One region of the Paraglaciecola sp. 25GB23A genome, then DNA from elsewhere that is predicted to be linked to it. Evidence: predicted binding sites of a transcription regulator. Region 1 holds the regulator's gene; the other holds the start of a gene.
What was found. Region 1 encodes MetJ, which represses methionine synthesis genes. Its sites were predicted from a motif close to TAGACGTCTAGACGTCTA; they were not measured.
Positions count from the first base shown of each region.

Region 2: metA (homoserine O-succinyltransferase) is a predicted target of MetJ. The motif match lies at 3,003-3,020, and genes of this name have one in related genera.

Region 1 covers NZ_JBDYKM010000003.1:341,337-347,703, reverse strand. The annotation lists gene ABKW31_RS08815 (EAL domain-containing protein) at 1-1,546, opposite strand, end outside; gene ABKW31_RS08810 (protein adenylyltransferase SelO) at 1,664-3,100, opposite strand; gene ABKW31_RS08805 (cytochrome c) at 3,163-3,489, shown strand; gene ABKW31_RS08800 (HD domain-containing protein) at 3,522-4,112, shown strand; gene ABKW31_RS08795 (glutathione S-transferase) at 4,180-4,845, shown strand; gene metJ (met regulon transcriptional regulator MetJ) at 4,929-5,267, opposite strand; gene metF (methylenetetrahydrofolate reductase) at 5,414-6,301, shown strand.
Region 2 covers NZ_JBDYKM010000026.1:42,149-48,515, forward strand. The annotation lists gene ABKW31_RS20100 (M1 family aminopeptidase) at 1-1,868, opposite strand, end outside; gene ABKW31_RS20105 (ABC transporter ATP-binding protein) at 1,879-2,760, opposite strand; gene metA (homoserine O-succinyltransferase) at 3,085-4,005, shown strand; gene ABKW31_RS20115 (homocysteine S-methyltransferase family protein) at 4,052-5,110, shown strand; gene metH (methionine synthase) at 5,120-6,367, shown strand, end outside.

The DNA of each region.
Region 1 (6,367 bases):
GACTAATATTCGATTGTTTGCGTTCAGTAACATCAAAGATAGAACCAAACATATATTTAGTAGCGTTTTCTTGTTTAATTTGCGTAGAAATTGAAAACCAAAATTCACTGCCATCTTTACGTAAACCGCGCAATTCTTTACCAATGACTTTGCCATGTTGATGAAGTTCACCAAGCAGTAATTCTCTATCTCGTGGGTCGGCATAAAACTGACTGGCGTTACTTACGCACTGTAGTAACTGCGTTTCATCTTGGTAGCCAAATAAGTTACACATAGCGGGATTTACTGTCACCAGACCACCGTCTAATGTTGAAGTATAAAGGCCCTCCGCTGAATTTCGAAACAAGTCATAAAAATGTTGTAAATCGCTAATGGTGGTTTGCTGCTTGATTTGTTGACGTTTAACCAATACGCGTTCATGGGCTTCAATCGCTAAGGCTATCATCACAATTGCTACGACCGAAGCCAAGGTGAAAAGCCAAGATAAAGAAGCGACAACTGCTGTTCCGTTAAGAAAAAAACTAAGTTGCACAATACTCGTCGTTGAGACCAATGTTAAGGCAATAAAACCGATTAGGTTTGGCAGAATCTTGTCTTTTTTATGGTAACAGATGGCTAAAATTAACAAGAGTCCACCACTGACACAGGCTAATACGGTAGCGATGTAAGTTTGCTGATATGTGTTTTGGAGTAATCCGGTGGCAATACTAAGAAAGCCGATGAAATAAGAGCAATAGCGCCAAAAAATAGGTACTCGCTCTAATATGGCAAAACATACCTTAGCAACTGAGATCAGAAGCAGACCAAATATGGCATTGCTTGTATTGGTGATATACGCGGTGATACCAATGAGCTGGCTAATAAAACCACCAATATTAAGAGATAGTAGTAAATATAAACCACAAGAAACCGCAAACCAAAAGCGTATTGGACTGCGCAGAAATACATAGGTTATTAAAAAATAACACGCTAATAAACTTAATCCGCCACACAGAAAACCAACAAAAACAAACACAAATTGTTCTTTCGCCAGAGTAGACGTTTGAGTTGATAGCTCGATGGGTAAAACTAAAGGGCCATCATCCACAATCTTTACATAAATACTAATTCGGCCTTGTTGGTTTGCGGTAAGAGGAATAACAAATGAACGGTGATTAACGGGGCGCTGTGAAAACTCTCGATTGGCCCCGAGTAAATATGAGCTCAGGATACGGCTCTTATCATCAAGTACATAAACATCAACAAAGTTAAGTTGTGGATTAGCTATGCTTAAAAAATAATTGTCCTGGCTGTTGTGCTGAAAATTGAGTTCAAGTTTACCCCATAAACTTTGCTGCGGTTCTAAACGAGGGGGCGCAAACTGAGTTTGCCAATTTTGCAACGATTGCACATCGGACAATTGAGTTTGTTTATCGGTAATTAGCCATGTCATGCTGCTGCGTAAATCAATACTGGTATCGTTGTGGCTAACGTCTATTAGAGGGGATTTATCCGCAGCAACTAAGGACGTTGAAAAGCCCGAAATTAATATTAATATTAATGACATAAGCCCGATACTCGGCTTTGTTGGCCAATACAAATACTGCAACATTATGGCATTAATCTCCTAGTGTGTTGTGGTTTATCATAACAGAAGTACGAAACATGACTATCAGTGACCAGCCTAACTACTACAAGATATCTCGAGTGTTTTCCCCCAGTCAGGAGGTGGGGCTGCAAACTTTTCAAGCTCTGGATTATCTGCGAATGGCTGAGAAAGTGCCACTAGATAGGTTTCAAATAAACTGAAATCCCCTTGCTCTGCTTTATCAATGACTTGTTGAGCTAAATAATTACGTAATACAAACTTGGGGTTATATTGCTTCATACTTGCACTTCGTTGCTCTTGCGGCCAATTTTGCTCAGACAATGTATGCGCTAAACGCTGTGCCCAGCGGTCAAAACGTGTTCTATCAATAAAACTATCTCGTAAACTGCTAACGCCAAGCTTAGGCTCAAAATCACATAAGAGCCTGAAGTAGACACTATAGTCTTTTTTCTCGCTTGCCAACATATCTAACCATTCATTAATGATGGCCGAATTATCAACATTATTTGGCTTTAAACCACATTTAGCCCGCATTATATGGCCATACTCAGTTAATAGATGCTGTTCGTATTGGTTCAAAACTTCAGTAATTTGTTGCCGACTTAAATAAGGGCTAAAGGCCATTGCCAAGGCATTCAAATTCCATAAGCCAACACCGGGTTGGCTATCAAACGAATAACGGCCTTGTGGATCTGAGTGATTACAAATGTAATTAGGTTCGAAGTCATCCAAAAATGCATAGGGACCAAAGTCGAAGGTAATACCATGAATAGACATGTTGTCAGTATTCATCACACCATGATTAAAGCCAAAAGCCTGCCAGCTGGCAATCATTTTTGCCGTGTCTTGGACAATCCTGCTAAGCATAAGAGCATATCGGTCTGGGCTATCTGACAATTCTGTAAAGTGGTATTTAAAGCTGTAATCGAATAGGTGCTCGAGTTTGTCAAGCTGTTGACTATGAAAGAAATATTCAAAGTGGCCAAAACGTAAATGACTCTGACACACTCTGATCATCATAGCCCCATGTTCTGATTTCTCACGATAGACCATCTCATCACTGGCGATTAGACATAGAGCACGTGAGGTTGGGATACCTAAATGAAATAGGGCTTCACTTGCTAGATATTCGCGAATAGTAGAGCGCAAAACTGCTCGGCCGTCAGCAAATCGAGAATAAGGGGTTTGTCCCGCACCTTTTAGATGCAAATCCCATCGCTCTCCATTAGGAGCGATGACTTCGCTTAATAATACGCCGCGTCCGTCACCTAAGTCGGGATTCCAATGACCAAATTGGTGGCCGCCATATTTTTGCGCGACTGAATGTTGATTTAAGGGGCTTGCAGCACTAAAAAGGACCTTTAACCACTCATCATGTGTATGCCATGGCAGACCTAATTGATCTAACAATGATTGATTTATAGTCACGACTCGCGCATTCTTTAAGGCCTGAGGTAATACTGGTGTCACCAACTCACTCAGTTCATTTGCGTAGGAATGGTCTAATCTCATTGTGTTTTGCTTTCCCAAGTAGTGTAACTAAGTGCCCAATAACCAAAAAATTAAGGTCTAAGATGATATTACATAAAAAATTAACGTTTATCGCCGCTATAGTGGCCAGTACTTTTTTTCCTACTAGTGCGTGGTCGGCCGATATTGAGGCTGGTAAAACAAAAGCGGTCACGTGTAATGCCTGCCATGGTAGCAAAGGGGTCTCGATGATCCCAATGTATCCTAATTTAGCCGGCCAAAAAGAGCAGTATTTAGTTCTTCAATTAAAAGCGTTTAGGGATGGTGAACGTAAGAATATGCAAATGTCACCTATGGCCAGTGGCTTGAGTGATGCTGATATAGCAAATTTGTCGGCTTATTATGCCAGTTTAGATCCGAGTGGAAAATAACATCGCTAAAAACACTAGTACTAGGGTAATACATGACTCAAATGGATGAATTTAAGGCCATTATTGGCTTTATAGTTGAACTTGAAAAACTAAAAACAGTAGAAAGACGAATTAAACCTCTAGGTTTAAACCGCTTTGAGAACAGCGCAGAACACAGCTGGCAAATTGCTTTGTTGGCTCTGACATTAAGTCGTTACGCTAGTGAGGCGGTGAATGAACTTACCGTAGTCACTATGCTGCTATTGCATGATGTGGTAGAAATCGACACAGGCGATAAGTTCGCTTACGACGCAAATCACGATGACTATGCAAATGAACATGCTGCCGCAGTGCGTTTGTTTGCCTTATTGCCAGACGAAACAGGCGCTCGCTTTTTGGCTTTATGGGAAGAGTTTGAGCAGGCCAGCAGCCCTGAAGCCAAATTTGCAAAAGCCATAGATCGCTTGATGCCCATAATACAAAATTTGCATAATGGTTGCCAAAGTTGGCTTGAACATCACATTACCGTGAAACAAATTTTGACTAAAAATGCAGCGATAGAAAATGCTAACCCACAATTATGGGCGTGGGTAAAAGAGCAGGTTAATGAAAAAGGCTTAGCGGTAGGCTTAGCGCTTGAGTAGTGGCCGCTTTGGTCTGTTTTGAACTGAAATGCGTAAACATGAATATTAAAGATTAAAAGGAAAATTTATGATTGTCGTCCACCATTTAAATAACTCTCGTTCACAGCGCATTTTATGGATGTTAGAAGAGCTTGAATTGCCTTATGAAGTCAAACGCTATCAAAGAGATGCGGTGACTAATCTGGCACCCAGAGAATTGAAGCTCGTTCATCCGCTCGGTAAATCGCCTGTTATTAGCGATGGCGAGATAACGGTTGCTGAATCAGGGGCGATAATAGAGTATCTAGCCTTCACTTATGGCCAAAAAAATATGCTACCCCCCCAAGGAACGGAGGCCCATAGACAATATACATATTGGTTACATTTTGCCGAAGGTTCGCTTATGCCACCTATGGTGGCGAAATTAGTGTTCGATAAAGTGCGAACTAACGCTAAGCCGTTTTTTGTTAAAATGATTGCTAACAAAATTGCAGATAAAGTGATGGGCGGTTACTTTGGACCCAATATCACTGCAAATATGCAATTTATAGAAGAGCACCTAGCAAACAATCCGTGGTTTGCCGGAGATCAAATGACTGGGGCAGATATTCAAATGAGTTTTCCTTTGGAAGCAACAGTAGCCCGTGGCGCTGCTCTACAATATCCTCACATCGCCGCTTTTGTTAAAAAGATACATAGCCGAGCAGCCTACAAGGCAGCTTTGGCCAAGGGCGGCCAATACGATTACAGCTAAAGGGTTGGTGATTATCAAAGCAACTTTGCATAGTATTTGCGGCTTATTTGGCCGCAAATATTGCCTCTGACGATTACCTCTTTTTAATCTATCTCGCCATCCCCATCACCATCAATTTCAAACCCTTTTTCAAGCATTTGTCGGCGGGCTTCTTTGGGAATGTGCTGATCGTTGTCTTTACCTAAATCATCATCATCTGGCAAAGGTTGCCCAGTAAAGGCATGTAAAAACGCTTCACACAATAACTCTGAATTTGTCGCATGCCGCAAGTTATTAACCTGACGACGGGTGCGCTCATCGGTTAAAACTTTCAAAACTTTGAGTGGAATTGATACTGTCACCTTTTTAACTAGCTCACTTTTTTTACCGTGGTCAGCATAAGGATGAATATATTCGCCATTCCATTTTGTTGAATTTGCCATTTTTACTCGCTTTTATCTTTCTTATACGCGGAAATTCTAACTAATACGGGCTAAAGGTCAATGATAGACTGCTAAACATCTTGACGGCTTTACGTACAAAGTTTAGTTTAGACGTCTAAACGGCTAAATATTATATTGGAGTTAACATGGTGTCATATGCACAAGGCATAGATGCATTAAATCAGTCTTTATCAGAAGTGAAGGGGATTAATGTTTCGTTTGAGTTTTTCCCGCCTAAAACAGATGCCATGGAACGCACTTTGTGGAAATCAGTAGAACGTTTGGCGCCTTTAAAACCGGCCTACATGTCGGTTACTTATGGTGCAAACAGTGGTGAGCGCGATCGGACTCATGATGTGGTAAAGCGTATTCAAGCAGAAACCGGGATCGCTGCAGTGCCTCATTTGACTTGCGTCGACGCAACAAAAGAAGAGCTAATTCAGATAGCCAAAGACTATTGGGCAAGCGGTATTCGCAAAATTGTCGCTTTACGGGGAGATTTACCTCCTGGCGTAGAGAAACCGCAGTCCTATGCATCAGATTTAGTGAGTTTACTGAAAAGTGTTGCAGACTTTGATATTGCGGTTGCGGCATATCCGGAGAAACATCCAGAAGCGCCAAATAGTCAATTTGATTTATTAAATTTAAAACGCAAGGCGGATGCGGGAGCAACTGAGGCTATTAGTCAGTTTTTCTTTGATGCTGAAGTTTTTTTACGTTTTAGAGATCGTGCTGCCGCCGCAGGAATTGATTTAGATATTGTGCCCGGTATCTTGCCTGTAACAAATTATCAAACCTTGCAACGCTTTGCGGGTTTCACCAATGTGCATGTGCCTCAATGGTTACATAAAATGTATGATGGCTTGGATCAAGACGACCAGACTACACGCAATCTAATGGGCGCCAGTATCGCCATGGACATGGTTAAGGTATTGGCAAAAGAAGGAGTGAGAAACTTCCATTTTTATACTTTAAATCGCAGTGAGTTGAGCTACGCAATTTGTCATATGCTTGGAGTAAGGGCTGACAATTAGTTACACTATCGTTTGTTTCATACAAGTTCGCCACAGGCATTGGCAAATCAAACAAGCAGGATAGTG
Region 2 (6,367 bases), on a different contig from region 1:
GTCGCATCAACAGCAGTAATGGTAGGAAAAGCAGCAAGTTCGTATTCACCAAAGGTCTTTTCATAATCAGCACGTAAATCAAGACTCTCTTCACTGCTGACAAATTGGTTCAGCACTTTAGTGTTGTAATGGATCCAGCCACCACAAGCGACAAAAATAAGCAGGGCGCTGATGGCAACAGCCATACCTCGTTTACCTAGCTGGTACTTAAGTTGAGCGAACCGTTGTTTAAGTGAGCTACTTGGTCCTCGTTGCCATAATCCAAAACTAAGTACGCCCAATATTACTGCTAATGCTGTCCAATAGAGCATGAACCATTGTTGGGTTTGTAAATACCAGCCGTAACCATTTAAATCAGAATATTGCATGGCAGGTGCTTCACTATAATTGAACATATTGTGTTCAATACCTAAGGAAATAAAGGCCAGTGAGACAAAGGAATAACCGACAAATAGCAACATACCGATGTATTTATTGGGACTTAATGCTTGTAAAAAGAATGCCAGTACGGCTAATAAACAAAAGGGTAGGGCGCCAAAATACAGCAAACTTACCGCATATTGGCCAAGCTCAATTTGGCTATAACCAGTAAGTAACTGATAGGAAATTGAACATAGTGCGCCGAGTAAAAAAAGTGACAGAATCACTAAAATAACCGCGACTAATTTGGATAACCAAAAAGTTAAATTGTGTACGGGCATGCTATCGACAATATCACCCATACCCACTGAGCGTTCACGCCATACAATTTCGGCACTGTAATAGGTGATGACGATAATCAGCATTAACGAAAAAGATCCCGTAATTAAGCTTACTAAGGTTTGGGTTAATGGCCAATTAGGGGTACCGTACATGCCGGATATTTCAAAAAGGTTGGCGAACAGTTGAAAGCTAGAAAAGAGCAGGAGTACTAAAAAAGCCGGACTAAAAAATACCTGTTTAATCTCAAAGCGAGTGCGGGTTAAAAACTGACTAATGTTGTTGCCGTCGATACTTTTGTGGCGAAAATTTTGGTTGAGTTCAGCTATTTCAAGTGGTGAAACGGCTGCTGTTTTTTTAGCCTTGCTAAGGGGCAGACTAAAAGACTTAAAAAGTCCCCCGCCCGTTAACAACATTAGTAGGCCAATACCCATCCAAAGCAAACGGTTTTGCAATACAAAACCTTCAAAACGAGGCACTAAACTATTTTTCTCAAACGCGGTCCAGTAGCGGGAATATTCGCTAAAGGTATTTAGCCCGAAAGGGTCAATCAGCGCGCGAATAGTGCGCTGATCCGGTTCATCAAACACTTGTCCGGCAATAACATAAGCAATAAATAAACTCAAAGCAGCCAGATAAACGGCCATGGTGCTTTTAGTTTGTTGTGCCACCGCATAAAACAGGCTAGCAAATACAAATAGTGTCGTGGTCGAAAATACTAAAAAGGGTGATAAATAAAGACTAAAAGAATTAGGCCCTAAGCGTTCTGCATCTAACCACGGCATAATACTGCCTAAAAACAAACCCAAGGGCACCATGGCAAAAACCACTAAACATATTAAATAAGCACCGATAAAACGGCCTAAATTATAAGGTAAGGGATGAATAGGTTTGGTGGATATGATTTCTGCCATTAAGGTTAGGTCGTTTCTTGTTGCTGTATTAGCCACAAAATTAACCACCATAAACATAGCAAAGATACCGAGGATAAGCATGGTCTGAGCGATCGCAAAAGGGCTGTTAAACAGCACGTTACCACCAGAACCAATTTGCACCTGATCGACCACCATGGCTAAAAAGGGTAATAAAAAGAACACCAAACAGGTAACGATGAAAGAGGGTTGACGCACAAAATAACGCCACTCAAATTTTAACATTGCAAATAACATGAGTGACCCCTTAGGCGACGTTGGCTGAACGAGAGCGATGTAATGTTGAAAAATACACATCTTCTAGGGTCGCTGGCGTACTTTCGAAACCGGAGGGCGCCTCATTGGCCAGTACATTTAATACTGTTTTACCGGCAAACAAACGTTTGGAAATAACCGGCAACTGAGCTTCAAGTTCAGCGGCTTCCTCAAGTGTTACGACCTTACGCCAAATCTGTCCACTGAGTTTTGCGGTTACATCCAGAGGGTTTCCCTCAAGTAATATTTCACCATTACCCAATACCGCCATGTTGGCGCATAGCTCTGATACATCGTCGACGATATGAGTAGACAAAATAACCACTTTTTGTTCACCCAAACTTACTAATAAATTATGGAATCGATTGCGCTCCTCTGGATCGAGGCCCGCCGTGGGTTCATCCACGATGAGTAAGTCTGGATCGCCTAATAAGGCCTGTGCGATGCCGAATCGTTGGCGCATGCCACCAGAAAAACCACTAACCGCTTTTTTACGATGTTGAAATAAATTGACATGGGCGAGCAAGCCATCCACGGCTTCTTTTCTCATGGATTTATTACTTAGCCCTTTTAGTATGGCTAAATGGTCGAGTAAATCGTAAGCACTTATGCGGGGATACACACCAAAATCTTGTGGCAAATAGCCCAGCCGTTGACGTAATTCATTAGGTTGGCTTAATACATCAATATTATCAAAAGTGAGCGAGCCACTATCTGGTTGCTGCAAGGTAGCGATAGTGCGCATTAAACTTGACTTACCCGCGCCATTTGGCCCCAATAGACCAAACATACCTTTTGGTAGCGATAGATTGACGCCATTTAATGCTTTGACGCCGTTGGCATAGGTTTTAGTGATATTGACAATATTGAGCATAGTAAAATCCCTGTTTTATTTTTTAGTATAACAAGCAGATTAACAGGGGCAGAGAGTAGGGTAAATAGCTATTTGGACAAGCTATAAACTCGACTAACTCATTGTTATTTAATTAATATTTATTTCAAAAGTTGAAATAAGCAATATTTACTTACCAAAAAACGGGTTGTTGATCAGAACTTAAAGTGCAGCAACTCAATGTGCAACTACAGGCCCTAATTATGACTGATACTAAAAGCGTCTAGACGTCTAGACGTAAAGATGTTGACTTTTGGCTCCGTTTAAGCGAGATTTGTCATCATTAATTTCATCCTTGGAGTCTTTATGCCCATTCGTATCCCGAGTAATTTACCCGCACAAAATGTCTTAAGTCGCGAAAATATTTTTGTGATGGATAACGAACGTGCTGCGACTCAAGATATTAGACCAATGGAAGTGGGTATTTTGAACCTGATGCCTAACAAGATGGAAACTGAAGAACAGTTTTTGCGTTTGTTATCGAATACCCCCTTGCAGGTCAATGTGGATTTAATTCGGATTGACAATCAAGCACCTAAAAATACTCCAAAAGCTCACATGGATGCTTTTTATCGGAACTTTGAAGAGGTTGCCAATAAAAAGTATGACGGCTTAATTGTCACCGGTGCACCTTTAGCGCATCTTGCTTATCAAGATGTGAAGTATTGGGAAACAATGACGGTGGTGATGGATTGGGCGCGCAGACATGTGCAATCAACCTTGTTTTCATGTTGGGCGGCGCACGCCGCTATTTATCATTATTTTGGTAAAAATCGTGTGCTTAATAGTGAAAAGCTCAGTGGTGTCTACCCTATCGAAGTGCAAAACGAGCATGATGAATTAATGCGTGGTTTTGATCCGATATTTTATGCACCGCAATCCCGTTACGGTGAGATACCTATAGCGATTTATCAAAGTATTCCAGAATTGACTATTTTGGCAAGTTCTGCGAAAACAGGCGCACATATCGTGGCGTCTAATGATAAACGTTTGGTTTTTGTGACAGGCCATCCAGAGTATGATCCCGAAAGTTTAAGTCAAGAGTATCATAGAGACTTGGCGTCTAACTTAGCACCAAAAATTCCAGTAAATTATTTTCCAGATGATGACCCTACAAAGCCTCCTATGGTTAAATGGCGGGCTCATGGCAGCTTATTGTTCACAAATTGGTTAAACTACTACGTTTATCAAAATACGCCCTATGATTTAGAGAGTTTATCTCGTTAAAGTAATGCTAAGTTATTAATTAATAAAGATTTATTGAGGAAAAGTGTTGAGTCAGTCTAACCGAGAAAAACTACTATATAGTGCCGCCCAGCAACGTATTCTAATTTTGGATGGTGCTATGGGTACCATGATCCAAAAACATAAATTAGAAGAAGAGGATTTTCGCGGTGAGCGATTCGCTGATTGGGCATTTGATATCAAAGGTAATAATGACTTATTGAGTCTTACCCAGCCCCATCTTATTTATGACATTCATTGTGCTTACTTGGCTGCTGGAGCAGATATATTAGAGACCAATACTTTTAACTCGACCACTATTTCAATGGCTGATTATCATATGGAGTCCTTAGCCAAGGAGATAAACTACGAGTCAGCTAAATTAGCCAGAAAGGCGGCTGATGAATATAGCCTGCTTACGCCAGATAAACCGCGTTTTGTCGCAGGTGTACTGGGACCAACAAGCCGCACTGCCTCAATATCTCCCGATGTAAACGACCCCGGCAAGCGCAATGTGACCTTCGATCAATTAGTTGAGGCTTACATTGAAGCAACCCATGCCTTAATTGATGGAGGCAGTGATCTGATTTTAATTGAAACCATCTTTGATACCCTTAATGCCAAAGCTGCTGCCTTTGCGGTTGAAACCGTATTTGAGCAACGTCAGCAACGTCTACCTATTATGATCTCAGGTACGATTACCGATGCATCAGGTCGCACCTTGTCAGGCCAAACTGCAGAAGCTTTTTATTATTCTATGTGTCATGTTAATCCGTTTTCGATGGGTTTAAATTGCGCATTAGGCCCTGATTTGTTGCGTCAGTATGTTGAAGAAATTTCGCAAATATCGGATTGTTTGGTCTCAGCCCACCCCAATGCGGGTTTACCCAATGAGTTTGGTGAATACGACATGGAAAGTGATGAAATGGCCAGCCACATAAAAGAATGGGCCGAATCAGGTTTATTAAACATAGTCGGGGGGTGTTGTGGCAGTACCCCTGAACATATTGCTGCGATGGTTGCCGTTACTAAAGGCAAAGCACCACGAAAAATTGTTAAACACCCAGTTAAAATGCGTTTATCTGGCCTCGAACCTTTTGTCCATTAGGCCGCATAAATGAAAAACAGTGAAATAGAATTAGTGACTCAAGAAAGCGCAGCAAGCGTATTTATTAACGTTGGTGAACGAACCAATGTCACCGGTTCAGCCATGTTTAAACGGCTGATATTAGACGGTGATTATGAAAAAGCTTTAGATGTCGCTCGTCAACAAGTCGAAAACGGTGCACAGATCATCGATATCAACATGGATGAAGCCATGCTTGATTCCGAAGCTGCCATGGTGCGCTTCCTTAATTTAATTGCTTCTGAGCCCGATATTTCACGGGTGCCTATCATGATCGACTCATCAAAATGGTCGGTAATTGAGGCAGGTTTGAAATGTGTGCAAGGTAAGTCGATTGTTAACTCTATTAGTTTAAAAGAGGGTGAAGAAAACTTTTTACATCAAGCTAAATTAATTAAGCGTTATGGCGCAGCAACGGTTGTTATGGCCTTTGACGAAGCGGGGCAGGCTGATACTGAAGCTCGTAAATATGAGATTTGTGAGCGTAGCTATAAATTATTAACAGAAAAAATCAATTTTCCGCCGCAAGACATTATCTTCGATCCTAATATTTTTGCCGTGGCTACTGGCATAGAAGAACACAATAATTATGCCATGGATTTCATTAATGCTACGCGGCGCATTCGGCAAAATCTGCCCCATGCGCACATATCGGGTGGCTTGTCTAATGTGTCATTTTCGTTTCGGGGTAATAATCCGGTGCGCGAAGCGATGCATTCGGTATTTTTGTTTTATGCCATTAAAGCTGGCATGGACATGGGCATTGTTAATGCGGGACAACTTGAAGTTTATGATCAAATTCCTTTAGAGCTACGTGATGCCGTAGAAGACGTAATACTAAATCGCCATCCTGATGCCACTGATAGACTCATTGAACTGGCGCCTAAATACCAAGGTGGCGGTAAAGTTCAAGAAAAAGAAAACCTAGAATGGCGCGAGTTACCCGTTAACAAACGTTTAGAATATGCGTTGATACGCGGCATCATGGATTTTATTGAAGAGGACACGGAAGCCGCCAGACTTGAAGCTGAAAAACCCTTACATGTGATCGAAGGGCCATTGATGGACGGCATGAATGTCGTCGGCGACTTGTTTGGTGAAGGTAAAATGTTTTTACCCCAAGTGGTTAAGTCAGCACGGGTCATGAAAAAAGCGGTGGCTTATCTCAACCCATATATTGAACTAGAAAAAGATCAAGGTAGCTCTAACGGCAAAATACTCTTAGCGACGGTCAAGGGG